Regions from separate parts of the Arthrobacter sp. zg-Y1219 genome, predicted to be linked through region 2. Evidence: predicted binding sites of a transcription regulator. Region 2 holds the regulator's gene; each other region holds the start of a gene.
The links. Region 2 encodes LexA, which represses DNA repair genes until DNA is damaged. Its sites were predicted from a motif close to TCGAACANNTGTTCGA; they were not measured.

Region 1 (7,466 bases), on a different contig from region 2:
CGGTCGCCGGCCGGAGTCGCGGCTTAGGAGTCGGCGGCTTCGCCGGGTTCGTCGTCGGCCGGTGAGGGCTCGGCGTTGTCCTGTTCCTTTTCGGGTGCCGGTTCGTTCTCCGGCTTGGCGTCGGGAGCCGGAGCCGACTTGCGGTTAGGATCCGTCAGTTCGCCCGTTGGATACAGCCTCGCAACGGAGCGCATGTATTCGGTCCACTGCGCGCCGGCAATGGTGGAGCCGTCCACGTAGCTGCGCGCCACGCCGTTGATTGGCAGGTCGTTCAACGAAGAGTAGGACGTCCAGTTGCCTACCCAGGAAGCAGTCGAGATGCCCTGGGTGTAGCCGACGGTCCAGGTCTGTTCGGAAATGTCCGTGGTGCCGGTTTTCGCCGCTGCGGGGACACCCAGCGGTGAAATGGCGCCCGGTCCGCTCTCCACAAGTTTCTGGAGCGGCTCCGAGACCTCCTTGGCGACCTCCTCGGACATTGCACGGGTGCACTGTTCCTCGGGTACTTCAAAGGACTTGCCCCGGGAATCGGATACCTGCGTCAGCGCGATGGGTTCGCAGTACTCGCCCCCGCTGGCAAACGTTGCGTAGGCAGCCGCCATGGTCATGGGAGCCACTTCCTGGCCGCCCAGGACGAAGGAGGGATTGTTGACCTCCAGCGGTTCGCCGTCGACCGCCCGGTGCACGCCCATGCGGGTGGCGACGTCGCCGATGTCGCACAGGTCGAGCTGGGAGGCCTGCGCCACTGTTGCCGTGTTGGTGGACCAGGTCAGCCCCTCGCCCACGGTCATGCTGCGTTCATAGCCCTCTTGGGCGTTCTTGAACTTCCACTCGTCAAAGTAGGCGTCTTCGGGCAGGCAGCTGGCGGACCAGTCGTATCCGGCCGGGTAGCTGGTCCGGGACGCATCGATGACGTCGTCGATGCTGCCGCCGTTCTCCAGCCAAGCAACGGTGGTGAAGGGCTTCATCGTGGATCCCGGTTGGAAGCCGTACGCGGTGCCGCCCATGTCGGAGTCGACGTTGAAGTTCAGCTGCGTGTTTCCGCTGCCTTCTTCAGGCGTGTAGTTCGTGTTCTGGGCCATGGCCAGGATCTTGCCCGTTCCGGGCTCCACGGACACCATCGCGGAACCTGCACCCGAGGGGTCGCCGGTCGGAACCTGCGCCTCGATCTGCGCCTGGGCCTGTTCCTGAAGCCGGGAATCCAGAGTGGTGGTGATGGTCAGGCCACCGCGGGCCAGAAGCTTGGCGCGGGCCGTTTCGTCCACCCCGAACTCATCGGAGGCCAACACAACCTGTTGCACATAGCTGCAGAAGTATTCGGCCATTTCAGCTCCCACGCAGCCGGAACGTGCCGCGGGCTGCGGGTTGAGCTGCAGGTCGGAGGCGACGGCGTCGTCGTGTTCCTGCTGCGTGATTTTGTCGTAGCGGAGCATGGCAGCCAGAACAGCGTCCCGGCGGTCCCGCGTTGCCTCGGGATTTGTCATCGGGTTGAAGTTGTTCGGCGACTGGACCATCCCGGCGAGCATTGCCGACTGGGCGATGTTCAGGTTTGCGGAGGGAATGCCGAAGAAGGTCTGCGCTGCCGCTTCGACGCCGTAGGTACGGCCGCTGAACAGCACAATATTCAGGTAACCCTCGAGGATTTCATCCTTGGAGAATTCCTTTTCGACGGCGAGGGACAGCTTGGCTTCACGGACCTTGTCGGTGATGTTCTTGGTTCCGCTGACCGTGAGCTCGTCGGCGCTCTTGCCTTCGGCGACGCCCTGGTCGATCAGGACGTTGTTGACGTACTGCATCGTCAAGGTGGAGGCACCCTGGGTGCTGTCCTTGGTCATGTTGGAGGCCAAGGCGCGGGCGATGCCTTTGGCGTCCACTCCCCCGTGCTCGTAAAAGCGGTTATCCTCGATCGCGATGATTGCGTCCTGCATCGACGGGGAGATTTTGTCCAGCGTCACCGGGATCCGGTTTTCCGCGTAGAAGGTGGCGATCAGCTTTCCGTCGGCCGAGTAGATCTTGGACCCCTCGTCGAGCGGGCCGGTTTCGAGCTCGTCCGGCAGGTCCTCGAGGCTGTCGAAAATCTGGTTGGCGCCGGAGGCTGCCACCGCTGTCGCGGGAACGAAAATCCCGGCGACGAGGGCACCGCAGAGGACGCTGACGGCCAGAAACAACACCAGCCGGCCGGAGGTGCCGAGTCTGGCCAGCATGGAGGAGTTGTTTTGTCGCATTCGAACAAGATACAACCCATTTCTGTGGGCCGATCTTGACGGTCCCCGCCGTGCAGAGTACAACCTTCCCCGCATTCCGCCGCGGCCCGGTGTTTCCCCGGGGCTTGCCCGCCCCTTCCCGACACGCCCCTTGAGAAAAAGATCACACGTCCGGCCGCCACTTCCGGCGAAGGATCGGCCCAATGTCCGGCGCGGATCCCCAGACATGATCTTGCGGCGGCATTCGGTATACGCTGTACGCATGAACCCCCTTCCGGACGCCCACCGCGGTCCCCTCTCTGCCGCCGCCATCGCGGCCTGTGGGCTTGATCTGGCAGACCGGGAAGGCCTGGAGGCAGTGTCCATGCGGAACGTCGCTGAGATTCTCGGCGTCTCCGCCATGGCTTTGTACCGCCACGTCGAGAACCGGGAATCCCTGCTGCTGGCCATGGCCGCCGAGGCGGCCCGGGAGTTTGTCCTGCTGCCTCCGGAACCGGCTTCCTGGCAGGAGATGCTGCGGCACATGGCCGTGGCGCAGTGGGAGGGTTTCCACCGGCATCCGTGGCTGCTGCAGATAGTCCTGGGTCCCAGCCGGCTCCTGGACATGGCGCCGACCGCCGAGCTCGAGGTGCTGCTGCAGGCACTCAAAGCGGCCGGCCTGTCGGAGGACGAATGTTTTGACTGCGTCGTAGGCGTCTCGGCCATCGTGATCGGCACTGCCGTCCTCGCGCTGGCTGCGAACCCCGGGCCGGGGCGGTACCGCCCCACCCGGCCCAACGCCGTCGTGCCCCTTAACGCCGACGACGGCGCCAGTCCCGATTCCGTCACTGCCCGGTTCCGCGGCCGCGGCATTACCTATGATGCCTCCAGGAGGTCGCTGGACTTTGCTGTGAGCGGCTTCCTGCACGGCGTGGAGACCCAACTTTCAACAACCGTCCGGATGCGGCAAGAAAAGCAATCCGGCTTAGAGAAGGAACAAAAGTGAAACTCAGCAACAAGACCGCCATTGTCACCGGCGGCGCCGGCGGCATCGGGCAGGGCATCGTCCGCCACTTCCTTTCCGAGGGCGCCAAGGTGGCTGTCGTTGACATCGACCAGGAGCAGGGCGACAAGCTTGTTGCCGACCTCGGCAACATCGGTGAACTCATCTTCATCCGCAAGGACATTTCCCTTCCCGAGAGTGCTGCCGAGATCGTTGCCGAAACGGTTGCCCGCTTTGGCGGCCTGGACATCCTGGTCAACAACGCCCACGCCTCCAAGCAGGCGCCGATCCTGGAAACCACTCCGGAGATCTGGAACCTGTCCTTCGGCACCGGAACCCTGGCCACCCTGTACCTGATGCAGGCAGCCCATCCGGAACTGAAGAAGACCCGGGGCAGCATCATCAACTTCGGTTCCGGTGCCGGGATCAAGGGCCTGCCCAACCAGGTGGCCTACGCTGCAGCGAAGGAAGCCATCCGGGCCATCACCCGCACGGCTGCGAATGAGTGGGCAGCCGACGGCATCCGCGTCAACGTTGTCAGCCCTGTTGCGCTGACTCCGGGCATCGTCCAGTGGAGCAAGGCCTACCCGGAGCAGTACCAGGAAGTAGTGAACGGTGTTCCGCTGGGCCGCCTGGGCGATCCCGAGACCGACATCGCACCGATCGTTGCCTTCCTGGCCAGCGAAGAGTCCCGCTACCTGACCGGCCAGACGCTGATGGCCGACGGCGGAAGCATCAAGCTCTACTAGAAGAACCCGCGCGCACTGGTTCCCACTCTCTGTTGCCCCTGTTACCTGTTGGGGTCACATCAGCCCCAGGGCTGAACCAAGAGTGGGAACCAGTGCGTCTGTGCGTCTGGCGGCCACGTGCGTCTGTGCGCCTGTGTGCGCCTGGCGGCCTGTGCGTCTGTGCGCCTGTTCGTGTGGGCGTCTGCCGGCCACGGGGCCGCCCTGCCAGTCCCCCGGATCCGCAGTTGTAGGGTTGCGGCATGAAAGCGCGGAGCACCGGCCGTCACGCGGGAACATTTACGGCGAACGACCTGCGGCAGCTTCGGTTACGGTCTCAGCTCCTGGTGGCATCCGAACCCGTCGGGGCGGCCGAGACTGTTCGCCGCCTTTTGGCCGTGCAGGCCCAAAACCTTGGCGGCGCCTTGTGGAGCGTCGGCCAACGGGCGCCGGGAAGCACTCGCGGCGACGTCGAGGCGGCACTGGCTGCCGGCGTCGTCGTGCTCACACTTACGCCCCCTCCCGCCGATGTGACGGTCTTTCCGCGTGTCCATCTCCTGCCGGGTTTCGATGAGTTCCACATTGGTTATGCCGACCGCGGGCCGATTCTGGCGTCCGAGCACCAAGCATTTGTGGGCCCGGGAAAGAACGGGCTGTTCCGGTCGCCCGTCGTTGTCGACGGTGTTGTGGCTGGTATCTGGTCGGCCTCGGAGCGAAAGGGAAATATCGACGTGGACGTGTCATTGTTTCCAGACCGAGTGGGCCCGATATTGCCTGGGGTAAAAATGCTGAGTGGTACGGAGATGAGGCGTGCGGTCGAGACGGCGGCCACGTTGTACGGACGCTTCCTCTCTGTGGAAGCCCATGCCGCCGTGTCACGGTCGTAAGCCGCTGCGCGGTGGGCGGTGGGTGGTGGTTGGAGGGCGAAGGGTGGTGAGTGGTGCGGTCGCTACGCAGGGGGCCGGACCTGTGACCAGAGATGCTGTCTTATTGGCGTGCACAGGTATCGGCTAAGGGGCGTAGGTAGTCCGGCGAAAAAGTCGGGTATTCGTGCGTCCTCAAAAGGGCCTGTTTTGGGCTGTTTTGGCGCTGTTTGAAGTGGTTTTGGGGCTTCTCGAACCGGGAATGTCAGTGCCGGGTGAAAGTCTTTAGTCATGGATCAGAACGGATCTTCGACCGGGACTCCCGGCACTGGCGGTGAGACTGCAGCTTGCAGTCGGTTCGTCTTTGTCGCTGAGCCTGGGGTGGCCGGAGGTGAGCCGGGTGATGGGTTTACCGGATCTCTGGTTCTGCAGGGTGTGGAGTCGTTGACTGAGGAGCAAACCGGGACGGTGTTGGCCCGGCTCAATCATTTGTCGCGGTGGGTGCAGGCGCAGCAGGGTCGGGTCCTGTCCCGGCTGCAGACCGTTTACGAGGACGAGACGCTATCCGTTACCGGGTTGCGGGACGCGGAGATGGCGTTCAGTCTCGCTGCGGAGGAAGCCGCGACCATTCTGGGGGTGCCTACCGGTACCGGAAAGGCGTTGATGAGTCAGGCCGGTGATCTCTGCACCAGGAACACGGCCACGCTGAAGGCGTTGGAGGCCGGGCAGATCAGTTACGGGCATGTCGAGACTCTGGTGGAGCAGTGTGTGGGAGTGGTGCCGGCGGAGCTGCCCGGGTTCGAGGCGGAGCTGTTGGGTCTGGCTGCGGGTCAGACCAGAATCCAGTTCCGGGTGAAGGCGCAGCGGCTGCGGGAGCAGTACTATCCGCAGACCATCGTGCAGCGGCAGTTGACGGCGTTTGAGCAGCGGACGGTGTGGGTGCGTCCGGAGCCGGACGGGATGTCCTGGCTTTCGGCGTTGCTGCCGGCCGAGAAAGCCCAAGCGATCTTTACTCAGCTCAGTGTTGCGGCCCGGGGTGAGCAGGCCGCCGGGGACACGCGCACGGTGGATCAGTTGCGCACGGATATCCTCACGGACTTGCTCGGCGGTCACGACCATGAATGCCGGGACGAGTGCAGAAACGGTGGTGGTGTTCGCGGCAAAGGTGGCCGTAGCGTGGGTGGCACAGGTGGCGGGGGTAAGAAGCGTAAGGGTCGTAGTTCCGGCTCCGGCAACAAGGCCAGCAGCCGAGGTTCCGGTTCCCGCTCCGGGAAGGGGTCCGGGTCCTGCCGTATTGGCCATGGTCCCCGGGCGCGGACGGAGATTCTGGTGCTGATCAACGCTGAAACCCTCTTCGGTGCCGATGATCAGCCGGCGGAACTGAACGGGTACGGACCGATCAGTCCCGTAACGGCCCGGGGGATGGCTCGGGAAGCGGCGAAATGGACACCGGTGGAACGGGATCCGGACACCGAAGAAATCCTGCGGGTGGGGAAACGGCGGAAGGTCCCCGACGGATTGAAACGGGTTCTGCGGGTGCGGGACGGAACCTGCCGGTTCCCGGGGTGCCGGACCAATGCGGTGATTTCCGAGATCGATCACACCAAGCCGTGGGCTCGGGGCGGGCCGACTGATCATGACAATCTGGAGCATTTGTGCCGGCGGCATCACATGTTCAAAACCGCAGGGTTTTGGAAAGCCCGGCAGCCTCGTCCCGGGGTGATTGAGTGGACCTCGCCGGGCGGCAGGTGTTACCGCACCGAACCGCAACTGAGCCTGTCCCGGGAAACGTGTAGCGATGACGGTGGTTATCTGCGGCCAGGGATCACAGCGAACAACGACACCGTTCAAGGAAATACGGCGGGACCAGATCCGTCGTCTGCCCGTAACGCGGTGAACCCGGACGACTACGGCGACCACCCGCCACCCTTCTGACGGCTGCTCTTCCGTACGGCACCCTCAGATGCCCAACTCGCCGATCCCAGCCCACGGACCACAGCCGTTGCCACTACCCAAACTTTCCGTGGGCCAGACCTCGTCCACAGTTATGACCGCCGCCAAAGCTCCTGAGGTGAGTCACGATTCCACCCCTTCCGTGCCGCCCAGCCTCGTTGGCCAACAAGGAGTGCCAGCCTGCAGCGGTAAGCTCATGACATGGCACGATACTTTGACATCCACCCCGAGAATCCGCAGCAACGCACCATCGGACAGGTAGTTGCGATTCTGCGCTCCGGCGGATTGATCGCCTATCCCACAGATTCCTGTTATGCCCTGGGAGCCCAGCTGAGCAACAAGGACGCATTGGACCGGATCAGGTCCATCCGGCAGCTGGACGACAAACACCACTTCACGCTGATGTGCAAAGATTTCGCCCAGCTCGGCCAGTTCGTGCAGATGGACAACAACATCTTCCGCAGCATCAAGGCCGTCACTCCGGGCAGCTACACCTTCATCCTGCCGGCGGTGAAGGACGTGCCGCGCTGGCTCTCACAGCCCAAGAAGAAGACGGTGGGCGTCCGCATCCCGGACAACAAACTGGTCCAGGCGCTGCTGGAAGAATTGGGTGAACCGATGATCTCCAGCACCCTGCTGCTGCCCGGCGAAGAAGATCCCCTGACTCAGGGATGGGAAATCAAGGAACGGCTAGACCACCAGGTCGACGCAGTTCTCGATTCCGGGTTCTGCGGTCCGGATC
Region 2 (7,466 bases):
CCCGGACTGTCCGTGAGCATGGGCAATCCGCACACCGTGGTGGCGCTGGCCGAACTGACCGAACTCGCGGCCACCAGCCTCGCCGCCGCACCGTCGGTGCAGCCGGAACCGGAGCACGGCACCAACGTGGAATTCGTGGTGCCCGCCGATCCGCTGGTCGTGGACGGCGTGGGACTGCTGACCATGCGCGTGCATGAACGCGGCGTGGGGGAGACCCTCTCCTGCGGCACCGGGGCCTGCGCCGCCGCAGTCGCCACCCGGTTCTGGGCCGGCCGGGACGCCCCGAACGAATGGGCGGTCACGGTGCCCGGCGGCGTCGTCGGCGTCCGCTTCCTGACCGCCGAGGACGGCCGCGAACACGTGGAACTCAGCGGGCCGGCAGCCCTCGTGGCGCGCGGCACGCTGCTCTAGCAGGCACCGCTTCATTCCGGGGCGCAGCTAGAACCGCGCCCCGGAATAAAGCGTTCCGGGCCGCGGTTGTAGCGGTCATGGAAGTTACTCCCGGCGGATGGCCGGCATCCGGCCGTCTTAGGGTTTGCGCTGAACCTTGAGGATCCGGAAGGACTTGGCAGTGCTGTGGCGGGAGACGGAATAGCCGGCGCCCAACTGGTCGGCGATCCACTTCTGCAGCGAATCGGCGCCCAGGTTTTTCTGCACCACCAGCCACGCGGTTCCTTCGGGAGCCAGACGTGGAAGCCACAGCAGCAGCAGGGCATGCAGCTCGTCCTTGCCGATGCGGATGGGCGGATTGGACCAGATGGTGTCAAACCTCAGGTCCGGATCGACCTCTTCCGGACGGGATGCAGTGACGTTGGCCAGGCCCAGAGCGGCGGCATTGTCGCGGGTCAGGGCCAGGCAGCGTTCGTTGACGTCCACGGCGAACACCCGCGCCGCGGGGGACTTCAGCGCCATGGTGAGCGCGATAGGACCCCAGCCGCAGCCGATATCCAGCAGGTTGCCGGCGGGGGAAGGATCGGGAACCTCGTCCAGGAGGACCACGGTTCCCTTGTCGATGGCATCGGGACTGAAGATCCCGCCGGAGGTCACGAGCGTACGGTCGAGGCCGCCGAGAGTGACACGGAGCGGCCTGCGGACCTCGGGGCCCGAGGGCTGTGAACTGAAGTAATGGTCTGAACCCATAACAAACCAGATTAGTGGGTCTGCGGCAGGCAGCGAAAACCGGATGCACCGGCGAAAGATCACGCGCCCAAATGTCCGTGCACTGACTTACCATGGAGAACACGGCTTATAAGGAGATTATGACGATCAACAATTCCCGCCCTGGCACGTCCGATTCCGCCCAGCCCAACACGGAGCTGAGCCCGGAGGACATCCAGGGGGTCATTGACAGGATCCTCGCCAAGGAGAGCGCCGCTGAGGCCAAAGCGCCCGCCGGCGAGGCCCGGCGCGGCAGGGCACAGGCTCTGTCCCGGGACGTCGGGCATTCCACGCACGACGGCGACCAGGAAGACCTGGCCGACCGCCACGCACTGCGGCGCGTGGCCGGCCTGTCGACCGAACTCGAGGACGTTACAGAGGTTGAATACCGGCAGCTGCGCCTGGAGCGCGTGGTGCTGGCCGGCCTGTGGAGCGAGGGAACGGCGGAGGACGCCGAAAACTCGCTGCAGGAGTTGGCGGCACTCGCCGAGACGGCGGGTTCCGAGGTGCTCGACGGCATCATCCAGCGTCGGCTGAAGCCGGATCCGGGAACGTTCCTGGGTTCGGGCAAGGCCCAGGAGCTCAAGGACATTGTCGCCGCCACCGGCGCCGACACTGTCATTGTCGACAGCGAACTTGCACCGTCGCAGCGCCGCGGCCTTGAAGACATCGTCAAGGTCAAGGTCATCGACCGCACGGCGCTGATCCTGGACATCTTCGCCCAGCACGCCAAGTCCCGCGAGGGCAAGGCCCAGGTGGAGCTGGCACAGCTCGAATACCTGCTGCCGCGCCTGCGCGGCTGGGGCGAATCCATGTCCCGCCAGGCCGGCGGCCAGGTGGGCAGCGCCAGCGCCGGCATGGGCTCACGCGGTCCCGGTGAAACCAAGATCGAACTGGACCGCCGGAAGATCCGCACCCGGATGGCCAAACTGCGCCGCGAAATTGCGGCCATGAAGCCCGCCCGGGAAACCAAGCGCGCCAACCGGCACCGCAACCAGGTTCCCTCGGTGGCCATCGCCGGCTACACCAACGCCGGCAAGTCCTCGCTGCTCAACCGGCTCACCGATGCCGGAGTCCTGGTGGAGAACGCCCTGTTCGCCACCCTGGACCCGACCATCCGCAAGGCACAAACCGAAGACGGCATCGGGTACACGCTCGCCGACACCGTCGGCTTTGTGCGGTCCCTGCCGACCCAGCTGGTGGAAGCCTTCCGGTCCACCCTGGAGGAAGTCGCGGATGCTGACCTGATCCTCCATGTGGTGGACGCCTCGCATCCGGATCCCGAGGGCCAGATCGCCGCGGTGCGCACGGTGCTGACGGATGTGGACGCCCGCAAGGTGCCCGAGATCATCGTGCTGAACAAGGCCGATGCCGCGGATCCGTTTGTGCTGGAACGGCTCCGGCAAAAGGAGCGGCGCCACGTGGTGGTGTCCGCCCGGACCGGCGAAGGCATCGACGAGCTGATGCAGGCCATCTCCGAGGGCATTCCCCGCCCCGGGGTGGATCTGCAGCTGCTGGTTCCGTACGAGCGCGGCGAGATCGTCTCCCGGCTGCACAGCTCGGACACCGAAATCCTGTCGGTGGAGCACTCCGAAGCAGGCACCCGCCTGCACGTGATGGTCCGCGAGGGCCTGGCCGCTGAACTGGAGCCGTTCGTCACCCATGAGTAAAGACACCACCGGCGAAGTCCTGGAACTGCTGGACACCGCCGTCGCTGGCATGGGCGGACAAAACCGTCCGGGCCAGCATGAAATGGCCCGCCAAGTCACGCACGCGATCGACGAGAAACAGCATCTGCTGGTTCAGGCGGGCACCGGAACCGGCAAGTCGCTGGCCTACCTGGTGCCGCTGATTCATCATGCGCTGGAAAGCACCAAGCCCACGCTGGTCTCCACCGCCACACTGGCGCTGCAGTCCCAGATCGTGGGCCGCGACCTGCCGCGGCTGCTCAAGACGCTCAAGCCCAACCTGCCGCGCGAGGTCGACGTCGCGCTGCTCAAGGGCCGCAGCAACTACGTCTGCCTGCACAAAACCGGCGGGGGATTTCCGGAAGAGGAGGACCCCGCCGGCGCCCTGTTCACCATGGGGGAGGACCGCGCGGTGGGACATCCGGCACCGGCCCCCACCTCGGCGATGGGACGCGAGGTGGTGCGGCTGCGCGAATGGGCCGAGGAAACCGACACCGGCGACCGCGACGACCTGATTCCGGGAGTCAGCGACAAATCCTGGCGCCAGGTCTCGGTGACCTCGATGGAGTGCCTGGGCGCGCAGAAATGCCCCGTGGCCGCCGAATGCTTCAGCGAGCGCGCACGCGCCCAGGCGGCTGTGGCCGACGTCGTCATCACCAACCACGCCATGCTCGCCATCGCGGCCTTCGAAGGGCTGGCCGTGCTGCCGGACTATGACGTGGTGGTCATCGATGAAGCCCACGAGCTGCAGGACCGGGTGACCGGCGCGGTCACCGGACAGTTGTCCGGAACCGTGATCTCCGCAGCGGTGACTGCCGCCCGCAAGCACACCTCCGCTTCCGTGGAGGAACTGGCCCAAGCGTCCCGCGCCTTTGAGAAATCCATGGAGAACGTGCCCTCGGGCCTGCTCGCCGCCGGACTGAACGAGGAGCAGGAGCAGGCAGTGGGCCGAGTCCGGGAAGCCTGCCGGGTGGCGCTCTCCGACTCCAAGCCCGAGCCCGGGGAAACCGCCGACGGCGGACGCCAGACCGCGCGGTCGCGGCTGATGGCCGTGCTGTCGCTCTGTGAGCGGCTGCTGGGTGCTCCCTCGGCCGGTGAGGTGATCTGGGCTTCGCGGCCCAGCTCCTTCTCGCCGTCGGGCGGCTACTCGCCCCCGGATGAGACCGCTCCCGCCACCCTGAACGTGGCCCCGCTGTCGGTCGCCGGCCGGCTGCGTGAAGGGCTGTTCGACGGCCACACCGTGGTCCTGACCTCGGCGACCCTTGCCATCGGATCCGAATTTGGCCCTGTGGCCGGCGCTCTGGGGCTCCTGGGGCCTGGCGCGCCGTCGTGGACGGGGACCGACGTCGGCAGTCCTTTCGACTATCCGCGGCAGGGCGTGCTGTACGTGGCGAAGGACCTGCCCAAGCCCGAGCGGGGCACCTCGGAGGCGCAGCTGGATGAAATCGAGGCGCTTCTGAAGGCCTCGAACGGCGGAGCACTGGGACTGTTCTCCTCGCGCCGGGCGGCCGAGGAGGCCGCCGACGCGATGCGCACCCGGGTGGATTTCCCGATCCTGTGCCAGGGGGAGTCCTCGATGTCCTCGCTCGTCAAGCAGTTCTCCGAGGAACCCGACACCTGCCTGTTTGGCACCATGTCGCTGTGGCAGGGCGTTGACGTGCCGGGCGCCGCCTGCAGGCTGGTGCTGATTGACCGCATACCGTTCCCGCGTCCGGATGACCCGCTGATGACCGCGCGCACCCGCGCAGTGGCCAAGGCCGGCGGCAACGGCTTCATGTCAGTTGCCGCGACCCACGCGGCCGTCCGGCTGGCGCAGGGTGCCGGCCGTCTGATCCGTGCCGCGGGGGACCGCGGTGTGGTGGCCATCCTGGACTCCCGCTTGGCCACGGCCCGCTACGGCAGCTTCCTGAAGGCAGCCCTGCCGCCGTTCTGGTCCACGACTGACCGCTCTGTGGTGCTCTCGGTTCTGGGGCGGCTCGCCGAGCAGTCGGCGGCGGCGGAGAAGGCCCCTGCGCGGAAGTAGCGCCGGCACCACTGAACGGGCGGCACCACCGAACGGAAAGGGCGGTCGGAGATAACTCCAACCGCCCTTTCCGCGTTACTCCACCCGTTATCCGCTCCAGCCCTCGCGGGAGACCACCCGTGGAATCCCGCCGCGGGGACCGCTGCTGTGTGCGGGGCCCGCTAGAGCGAGCGCATCACCGAGACAACCTTGCCCATGATGACTGCATGGTCGCCCACGATGGGCTCATAGCGCGTGTTCTGCGGCAGCAGCCAGGTGTGGCCGTTGCGCTGCCGGAAGGTCTTGACCGTGGCTTCGTCATCCAGCAGGGCGGCAACGATGTCGCCGTTCTCAGCCGTGGGCTGCCGGCGGACAACCACCCAGTCACCGTCGCAAATCGCGGCGTCGACCATGGAGTCGCCCGAGACCCTGAGCATGAACAGGTCTCCGTGACCCACCAGCTGGCGGGGCAGCGGCATGATGTCCTCGACAACCTGTTCAGCGAGGATCGGACCGCCGGCGGCGATGCGGCCCACCAGCGGCACCATGGCCGTGTCAACGGAGGTCGACAGCTCGGTGACCGTGGCCATTCCGGCAGCCGAGCCTGCTTTGTCGCCGGCGCCGTCTTCGCCGGTGCGGGAGCCGGCGGCTGCCGGCGCAGACTCGGCCGGGGAACCGGCTGAGTCCTCGCCCGGAGCGACGGCCTTTCCGTCCCGCAGCATTAGCGGAATCAGGATTTCCATGGCGCGGGGGCGCTTGGGGTCGCGGCGGATGTAGCCGAGCTTCTCCAGCTGCATGAGCTGATGGGTCACGCTGGAAAGGCTTGCCAGCCCCACGGTGTCTCCGATTTCCCGCATGGTGGGCGGGTAACCGTTGGTGCTGACGGAACGCTGGATCATCTCCAGAACGGTCTTCTGCCGCGGAGTCAGACCTTTCGCACGCGCACGGGAGCCGGTTGCCGCTGGCTGGTTGGTGCTGTCTTCGGAAGCAGTCCTGCGGGCCACGTGGGGTTCCCTTCGGGGTCAGCTGGTCCGGTCGGTGCCGGAGCTGGTCGGGTGAATGTCGGGGCTGGAACGCTGTGCAAGCCGTGCCGGCGGTTATGTCAGAGGCAGCTGATTCAGTGGTCCTGTACGAACCGCTGCGGAGCCCGCGCTCCGGCTTCGGTCCGGACGGAACCGGATGAACCTCTTCCTCATGCTCAACGCTAGGCGAGCGGAGCAACGTTTTCAAACATTTGTTCGAGCGAGTCTCGACTTTGTTAGTAGATAGGTGCTAGAAATGAGTTCACAAGAATCGAACATACTTTCGATGATGGCAGCGCGCCGGAGTCCAAAGATGTCAGATAGCTTCCAATCGTTCGAATATGGCTTCGGTTATTTCCTGCGGCCATCGAACCGGAAAGGTGCTGAAATGCCCGCCCAGATACACCTGTCAAACCCCATCTCACGTTTCATCTCCGCCCCGGCCCGACCTCAGCTGACGGCCGCCCGGGCCTCAGCGCCGAGGCCCGTTGCCGGGTCCACCAATCCGGCCGCTGTGCCGGTGCCCGCCGAGCGGCGGCAGCTGCGGCTGACGCGCCGCGGCCGGCTGGTGTTTATCGGCCTTCCCCTGATGCTGACCGCGGCTGCCGCACTCACGGTCCTGGGATTCTTCACGGCTCCCGCCATGGCCTCCTCGGGCGGGGCGCCCGACGTTACGCAGACCGTGCAGGTGAGCGTCGGTGCCGGTGATTCTTTGTGGGCCTTGGCCGAGGAATTTGCTCCCGACCGCGATCCCCGCGATGTGGTCGCGGAGATCATGGAGCTGAACAACCTTTCCGATGACCGGGTTCCGGTCGGCGTGCAGCTGTTCATTCCCACCCAGCGCTGAGGCGCCACGGCGCTGCACAAACACAAACGGTGCAATCGCAAGTTGATGTGCCGGCGGCGCGGCGCAATGACACACGGCGCTATCCCAAGCGGCGCAATCACACACGGCGCCATTACAAACAGCGCAACTCGGGGCGTAACAACCCGCCTGCCCGGCCGGAGGGATTCTTCCCGCCCCGCCTTCGAGTCTTAAGCTGTACAGGTGACTGAACAGCTGGAAAGACTGAACCGACTTCCCCTGCGCGAGGATCTCCGAGGATTGACACCCTACGGTGCGCCGCAGCTGGATGTGCCCATCCTGCTCAATGTCAACGAGAACACCCACGGGTTGCCCGACCAGGTGCGGAAGGCGATCGTAGCTTCCGTTGAGCGGGCGGTGGCCGGACTGAACCGTTATCCGGACCGGGAATTCACTGAACTTCGCGAGCGGCTTGCCGGCTATCTCGGCCACGGACTGAGCCCGGAGAACATCTGGGCCGGCAACGGCTCCAACGAGGTCCTGCAACAGATCCTCCAGGCCTTCGGCGGCCCGGGCCGGACCGCCTTGAGCTTCCCGCCCACGTATTCCATGTATCCGCTGCTGGCCAGCGGCACCGGCACCCGCTATGTCACGGGCGTCCGCAGCGGCGATTTCACGCTGACTCCGGAAGCCGCAGCGGAACAGGTCCGCGAGCAGGCTCCGAACATCGTCTTCCTCTGCACGCCGAACAACCCCACCGGCACTGCGCTGCCGCTCGAGGTGGTGGAAGC
Region 3 (7,466 bases), on a different contig from region 2:
GCCCGACATTGACGTGTCCGGCGACGAAGTGATCGGGGTTGTCAGGCCCGGCCAGGATGTAGAGGCCAAAGGACAGGCAGACAGCGCCCATCAGAAGCGGTATGGCACGGAAAATGACACTTATTGCATGGTTCATGGCGTCCCCGAAGGTGATCCCGTGCGGCTTCGACAGCATGGCCGGTCCGCGTGTAGTGCCAGTTTGCGCCTGTCCCAACCGGGGAGCAACGCCGGACCCTCGCAGCGCCGCGGACCGTTGACTCGGCAGGACGGTGGGCGTCGAATGGAAGTTGCAGCCCGACCGCCACCATCCGGCGGAAACTTCCAAGGAGGCCCCGATGGCCGCCAGTTTCACACCCCACGGCGCAGTCGCCACCCACCCCGGAGCCCGAGCTGCCACGGACCTGGGCTCGCCGGCGTCGTCCTATCTGCTGGCCGGTCCCGACACCGCCGCCAAGCCGCCGCCGGGCGGGCCGGCATCAGGGGCGCCGTCCGGGGCCGGGGCAGGAGCACGGCCGGCCGGAACCCCGCCAGGATCCTCGGCCGCGGGCCGGAGTGGATCGCCTCCGGCCCCGCCGGACGGCGGAGGGACGGCTCCGCATTCCCGCCGCCAGATCGTGCTGGTCTTCGCCGGCCTGATCCTTGCGGTGCTGATCTCCGCCCTCGACCAAACCATCGTGTCCACCGCTCTGCCCACCATCGTGGGAGATCTGCAGGGACTTGACCACCTGTCCTGGGTCATCACCGCCTACCTGCTCACCTCCACCATCGGACTGCCGATCTACGGCAAGCTCGGTGACCTGCTCGGGCGCAAGAACATCTTCATCTTCGCGATCGCTGTGTTCCTGATCGGTTCGGCGCTGTCCGGACAGGCCCGCAGCATGACCGAGCTGATCAGCTACCGGGCACTGCAGGGCGTGGGCGGCGGCGGCCTGATCATCGGCGCCCAGGCCATCATCGGGGACATCGTGCCCGCCCGCCAGCGCGGCCGGTACATGGGGCTGATCGGGGCTGCGTTCGGGCTGGCCTCGGTGAGCGGGCCGCTGCTCGGCGGCTACCTGACGGAGTACTGGTCCTGGCGGTGGGTGTTTTACATCAACCTTCCGCTGGGCGCCGTCGCGCTGGCCGTCATCATCACCTCGCTGCACCTTCCGACGCGATCCGGCCCGCGGCCGCCGCTGGACTACCTCGGTGCCGTGCTGCTGGCCGTGATCAGCGCCGCGCTGGTGATGCTGACCAGCTGGGGCGGGACCACCTATGCCTGGACCTCCCCGACCATCCTGGGGCTGGGGGCCGCCGCCGCCGTCGGCGTGGCAGTTTTCATTCCGGTGGAACTGCGGGCCGCCGAACCGGTCCTGCCGCTGCGGCTGTTCAGCAACCGCAACTTCCTGGTCTGCACCCTGGTGGGGTTGTCAGTGGGGCTGGCGATGTTCGGCAGCATCTCCTATCTGCCCACCTTCCTGCAAATGGTCAACGGAGCCTCCGCCACCGTGTCCGGGCTGATGATGCTGCCGATGACAGCCGGCCTGCTGCTCACCTCCATTGGCACCGGCCAGTTGATCTCGCGGACCGGAAAGTACAAGATCTATCCCGTCCTCGGCGCCGCCGTCATGATTGTCGGGCTCCTGCTCCTCTCGCGGATCTCCAACACCACGCCGTACGGGTTCACCGCCCTGGGCATGTTCGTGCTGGGGCTGGGCATCGGCGCGCTGATGCAGAACCTGGTGCTGATTGTGCAGAACAGCGTGCCCGCCCGGGACATGGGCACCGGCGTGTCCTCGGCAAACTACTTCCGGCAGATGGGCGGCTCGCTGGGGATCGCCGTTTATGGATCCGTTTTTATCCAGCGGCTGAACGACCAGGTGGCCGACGCCCCGGAACAGGCCGCCGGCGCGCTCCGCAACGGAGTGAACTCGATCAGCCCCTCGGAACTGAAGGCATTGCCGGCGCCCGTGCAGGACTTTATTGCCCGCGCCTTCGGAGACGCCCTGCCGCCGATCTTCCTGCTGGGCATTCCGGCGCTGGCCGCGGGCCTGATCCTGACCCTGTTCATCCGGCAGATCCCGCTCTCGGAAACCTCCCGGGTGGAAGTGGAGGAAAATGTCTAGGCAAAGAACGCCCCGGCATCTGATGCTCCGGCCGCAGAACGGCCGGGAGGGCCGGGAGGCCATGATCCGCAAAGCACCGCCTGAAGAGGTCGGCCAGCCCCGCGGGATGGGCCTGGTTTTTGCCGGCCTGATGCTGGCCGTGCTGCTGGCGGCACTGGACCAGACCATCGTGGCCACCGCCCTGCCCACGATCGTGGGGGAGCTCAACGGGCTCGAGCACCTGTCCTGGGTGGTGACGGCCTATATCCTGGCCGCCACCATCGGGCTGCCCGTCTACGGAAAGCTCGGTGACCTGTACGGACGGCGGACGATCTTCATTTTCGCCATTGTCGTCTTCCTGCTGGGTTCCGTGCTCTCCGGCCTGGCGCAGAACATGGGCCAGCTGATTGCCTTCCGCGCACTGCAGGGCGTGGGCGGCGGCGGGCTCATGATCGGCGCCCAGGCGATCATCGGCGATATCGTGTCTCCGCGCGAACGCGGCAAATACATGGGCCTGATCGGCGCCTCCTTTGGCCTGGCCTCGGTGGGCGGGCCGCTGCTGGGCGGCTGGATCACCGACTACTTCTCCTGGCGGTGGGTGTTTTACATCAACCTGCCCATCGGTGCCGTGGCGCTCGCCGTCATCGTTTCCTCCCTGCACCTGCCCAAACCTGCCGGCGCCAAGCCGAGGCTTGACTACGCCGGAGCTGCCCTGCTGGCCGTGGCCGGCGCCGCAGTGGTGCTTCTGACCAGCTGGGGCGGGACCACCTACGCCTGGTCCTCGCCGCAGATCCTGGGGCTGGCCGCCGTTGCTGCGGTGGCCGCGGCCGCAATCATCCCGGTGGAACTGCGGGCGCCGGAACCGATCATGCCTCCGCGTCTGTTCCGGATCCGGAACTTCGTGCTGCCGGTCCTGGTGGGCATCGCCGTCGGCATCACCATGTTCTCCACTATTTCCTATCTGCCCACGTTCCTGCAGATGGTCAACGGCGCCTCCGCCACAGTCTCCGGGCTGATGATGCTGCCGATGATGGGCGGGCTGCTGGTCGCCTCGATCGGCACCGGACAGCTGATTTCCCGGACCGGGAAGTACAAGATCTATCCGGTGATCGGCTGCGCTGTAATCATCGCAGGGTTGGTGATGCTCTCCCGGATATCGGCGGCCACACCGTATTCCTTCACAGCCGCCGGGATGCTGGTGATGGGTCTGGGCATCGGCTGCCTGCTGCAGAACCTGGTGCTGATCGTGCAGAACAGCGTGCCGATCCGGGACATGGGCACCGCCATTTCCGCCGCCAACTTCTTCCGCCAGCTCGGGGCGTCCTTCGGCATCGCCCTGTTTGGCTCGATCTTCATCAGCCGGCTGTCCGATCAGATGGCTGCAGCCCCGCCCGGCGCCGTGGACGTGGCGGCCGGCGGCATTAACTCGCTGAGCCCGGCCCTGCTCCGGACGCTGCCGCCGCCGGTACGGGACTTCATTGCCGAGGCGTTCGGCCAGGCCCTGCCGCCGATCTTCCTGCTGTCAGTCCCGGTGGCCGCTGCGGCCCTGGGGGTGGCCCTGTTTATCCAGGAGATTCCGCTGTCCAAAACTTCACGCGTGAAAACTGGCGGGGACGGGGCGGCGTAGCCGGCAGGTGCTGCCCGGCCGGGCAGCCGCGGCCGTTGTCAGGGGAGGGCCGTACACTGGTGTTAATCGAATATATGTTCGAAGATTATCTCTCCGGACAACTACTGTCCGGACAACAGGGTCCGCTGGTGTGGCGGGCCAACCATGGAGGATGCAGGATCAAGTCCTGCAGTCCGCATCGGCGGGAGAGTGAACTGAAGTGGGTGTCTTCAGCGAAGCAGTAGAGGTGGTGTGTTCGCCGGCCGGACAGCCGCTGCGGTTGTCCTGGCAGGGGCACACCTACAAGGTGGCGGCGGACCCGGTGCGCTGGTACGAACGCCGGAACTGGTGGGACGAAGAAGCGCGGGCCGAACGCGGGCACGGTGCCGGACTGGTGGATTCGGAGATCTGGCGCATCCAGACCCGGTTAAACGCGCGCTCGCCGCTGCGCACGTTGGATGTCTCGCACGACATTTCCACCGGCCGCTGGCGCCTGATCCGGATCCATGACGCCCTGCGGGAAAGCGCCTAGAGTCCGTCCGCCATGAGCTTTTCCCATCTGCACGCCGCCACAGCCTTCAGCGCCCACTACGGGGTGTCCTGGCCGCAGGACCTTGCGGCAGCGGCCGCCGCCGACGGCGCCGACGCGCTGGCCTGCACCGACCGGGACGGGCTGTACGGAACCGTCAAGCACCTGCGGGCCTGCATGGACGCCGGAATTGATCCGATTGTCGGCGTGGACCTGGCGGTGCTCGGCGAACCGGGGCCGGACGGGGGGCCCGCCGTCACCGGGCGGGTGGTGGTCCTCGCGCACGGCCGCCGCGGCGGCGCCGGTTACCGGGCGCTGTGCCGGCTGATCTCGGACGCCCATGCCGGCACCTCGGCGTCCGCGGCCCGCAAAGGCAGCCAGCCGGTGGGGGTGACGCTGCAGCAGCTGGCCGCACACGCCGGCGGGACCGACCCGGAGGACCCGGTCCTGACCGTGCTCGTTGGCCCCTGGTCCGACGTCGGCATCGCCATGCGCAGCCGCAGCTACGCCGTCGCCCGCACGCTCTTCTCCCGCTGGCAGGCGGTGCTGCCGCGCCGGGCGCTTGCCGTGGAGGTGGTGACGCACCTCAGCGCGCCGGGCGCCAACCTCTGCCTCGCCCACGCGGTGCGGATGTTCCGGCTGGCCGATGAACTGCAGCTGCCGGCCGTCCTCACCAACGCCGTGCGCTACGTCGACGCCGACGGCGCCGCCACCGCCGACGTCTTGGACGCCGCACGGGCGCTGACGTCCATGGCCCGGCTGGCGGACCTGCAGCCCAACGGGCAGGGCTGGCTGAAGAGCGCCGGACAGATGAAGGCGCTCGCCCGGGAAATCAGCGCCGAGGCCGGCTACGGGGGAGCGGGGGCGGCCCGCCTGCTCCGCGACACCGAGGCGCTCGCCGATGCCTGCCGAATGGACCCGGTGGCGGACATGGGCTGGAAACAGCCGGTGGTTCCGGAGGCATCGGTGATCGGGATCGAATCCGAACCCATGGCCGAGCTGGTCCGCCGCTGCGAGGCGGGCATTGGGCGCAGGTTCCCGGCCGCCGGCGCGGCCGCCGATGCGCGCCTGCGCAACCGGCTGGCCCACGAACTGGGCATCATTGAACGGCTGGGCTTCGCCGCCTACTTCCTGACCGTCGCCGAGGTCTCGTCAATGATCACCGGCATGGGGGTGCGCGCCGCGGCCCGCGGCTCGGGAGCCTCCTCGCTGGTGAACTATCTCCTCGGCGTCAGCCACGTGAACCCGCTGGCCCATGACCTGATCTTCGAACGCTTCCTCTCGCAGGACCGCTCCACCCTGCCGGACATCGACATTGACGTCGAAAGCGCGCAGCGGCACAACGTGTATCACCGCATCTTCGAACGGTTCGGCGCCGAACGCGTCACCCTGATGAGCATGCAGAACGGCTATCGTGCCCGCGGGGCGGTGCGCGACGCCGGCATGGCGCTGGGGCTGCCCGAAGAAGACATCGGAGCCGTGGCCAAACAGCTGTGGCGCTTCTCCGCCCGGAAGTTCCGGGAGGCGCTCGCGGAAAAGCCCGAGCTGCGGGAGGTCGCGGAACGGGTCGAGGGCAACCGGCAGCTGGATCTGCTGGTGGATCTGACCGAACGCCTGGACCGGTTGCCCCGGCACATTTCCATGCACCCGTGCGGAGTAATCCTGGGGGATGCGTCACTGCTGGACCGCACGCCGGTGCAGCCGTCCGGCCTGGGCCTGCCCATGTCCCAGTTCGACAAACACGACATGGATCCGATGGGCATGCTCAAGCTCGACGTGCTGGGCGTGCGGATGCAAAGCGCCATGGCGTACGCCCTGCAGGAGGTGCGGCGGCTGCATCCGACCAAGGCGGACACCGTCGCCGCCGGTGCCCATCCGGCCGGGCCGGACGGGCAGGGCCCGGACTACGTGCACGAGGACGGCTCCATCGACCTCGACGCCGTGCCGCTGGACGATGCGCCCACCTACGACCTGATCTGCAGCACCTACACCCTGGGCTGCTTCCAGATCGAGTCCCCGGGCCAGCGCGAGCTGATCGGCAAGCTCGCCCCCCGGGAGTTCAACGACCTGATCATCGACATCTCGCTGTTCCGGCCCGGGCCGATGAAATCCAACATGGTCCGCCCGTTCCTGGAACACCGGCACGGCTGGTCACCGGAGGTGTATCCGCACGAGGCGCTGCGCCCGGTCCTGGCCGAAACCCACGGCGTGACAGTGTTCCACGAACAGGTGCTGCGGACCTTCGACGTGTTCACCGGCTGCGGCCTGGCCAAGGCCGATGTGCTGCGCCGGCTGCTGGGAAATGAGGACGCCGAAGCCTCGGTGGAGGACTTCTTCCGGACCGAGGCAGCCAAGCGCGGCTACGGCGATCAGGTCATCGGGAAGGTCTGGGACACGCTGAAGGCTTTCGGCAGCTTCGGTTTCTGCAAGGCGCACGGAGCCGCGTTTGCCGTGCCCACCTACCAGTCGGCCTGGCTGAAGGCACACCATCCCGAGGCGTTCCTTGCCGGCATCTTTGAACACGATCCGGGAATGTATCCGCGGCGGTTGCTGGTGGCGGAAGCCCGCCGGATGGGCATCCCCATCCTGCCGCTGGACATCAACCGCAGCGGTGCCCAGTACCGGGTGGAACGGGTGCCGGCGGTTCCGGCCTCGCCCGGGCATCCGGCCCGGCCGGAAAAACTGGGCATCCGGCTGAGCCTGGCCGGGATCTACGGACTCTCGGCCGCTGAACTGCGGCGCATCGCCGCCGGCCAGCCCTATGATTCGCTGGCCGATCTGCGCGCCCGCGCCAAGGTCGGACGGAGAACCCTGATCCGGCTGGCCGCCCTGGGCGCCTTCGACTCCCTGGCGAAAGGCACCGGTACAGCGGCCTCCCGGGCCGATCTGCTGCACCACCTGGACCTGGCTCCGCCGCGGAGCGCACCGCGGAAATACGATCCGATTCCCGGCCAGCTCGCGCTGCCGCTGGGCGACACCGAACTGGAGAACCTGCCCGCCGAACTGCCCGAACCGACGCTGCGCGAAAAGGTGCGCACCGAACTGGACCTCCTGTCAGTGGACGTCAGCGCCCACCTGATCGACAGCTATGGCCCGCTGCTGGCGAAGCTGGGCGTGACCAAGGCCCGGGACCTGATGGAGCTGCGCAACGGTACCGAGGTGCTGGTGGCCGGGATCCGGGTGGCCACGCAGACGCCGCCCATGCGCGGCGGCCGCCGGGTGGTGTTCATCAGCCTCGACGACGGCA

Region 1: the regulator LexA is predicted to act here: its motif matches at 5,069-5,084, upstream of QNO00_RS00550 (HNH endonuclease signature motif containing protein).
Region 3: the regulator LexA is predicted to act here: its motif matches at 3,778-3,793, upstream of QNO00_RS02465 (DUF6504 family protein).

The regions. Positions count from the first base shown of each region.
Region 1 covers NZ_JASKLY010000001.1:115,587-123,052, reverse strand. The annotation lists gene QNO00_RS00570 (transglycosylase domain-containing protein) at 24-2,222, opposite strand; gene QNO00_RS00565 (TetR/AcrR family transcriptional regulator) at 2,464-3,186, shown strand; gene QNO00_RS00560 (SDR family NAD(P)-dependent oxidoreductase) at 3,183-3,932, shown strand; gene QNO00_RS00555 (DNA glycosylase AlkZ-like family protein) at 4,172-4,795, shown strand; gene QNO00_RS00550 (HNH endonuclease signature motif containing protein) at 5,216-6,706, shown strand; gene QNO00_RS00545 (L-threonylcarbamoyladenylate synthase) at 6,926-7,466, shown strand, end outside.
Region 2 covers NZ_JASKLY010000012.1:403,142-410,607, forward strand. The annotation lists gene dapF (diaminopimelate epimerase) at 1-411, shown strand, start outside; gene QNO00_RS08900 (class I SAM-dependent methyltransferase) at 529-1,140, opposite strand; gene hflX (GTPase HflX) at 1,260-2,828, shown strand; gene QNO00_RS08910 (ATP-dependent DNA helicase) at 2,821-4,869, shown strand; gene lexA (transcriptional repressor LexA) at 5,031-5,852, opposite strand; gene QNO00_RS08920 (LysM peptidoglycan-binding domain-containing protein) at 6,259-6,717, shown strand; gene QNO00_RS08925 (histidinol-phosphate transaminase) at 6,919-7,466, shown strand, end outside.
Region 3 covers NZ_JASKLY010000003.1:281,121-288,586, reverse strand. The annotation lists gene QNO00_RS02480 (DUF2776 family protein) at 1-175, opposite strand, end outside; gene QNO00_RS02475 (MDR family MFS transporter) at 336-2,105, shown strand; gene QNO00_RS02470 (MDR family MFS transporter) at 2,098-3,711, shown strand; gene QNO00_RS02465 (DUF6504 family protein) at 3,911-4,222, shown strand; gene QNO00_RS02460 (DNA polymerase III subunit alpha) at 4,235-7,466, shown strand, end outside.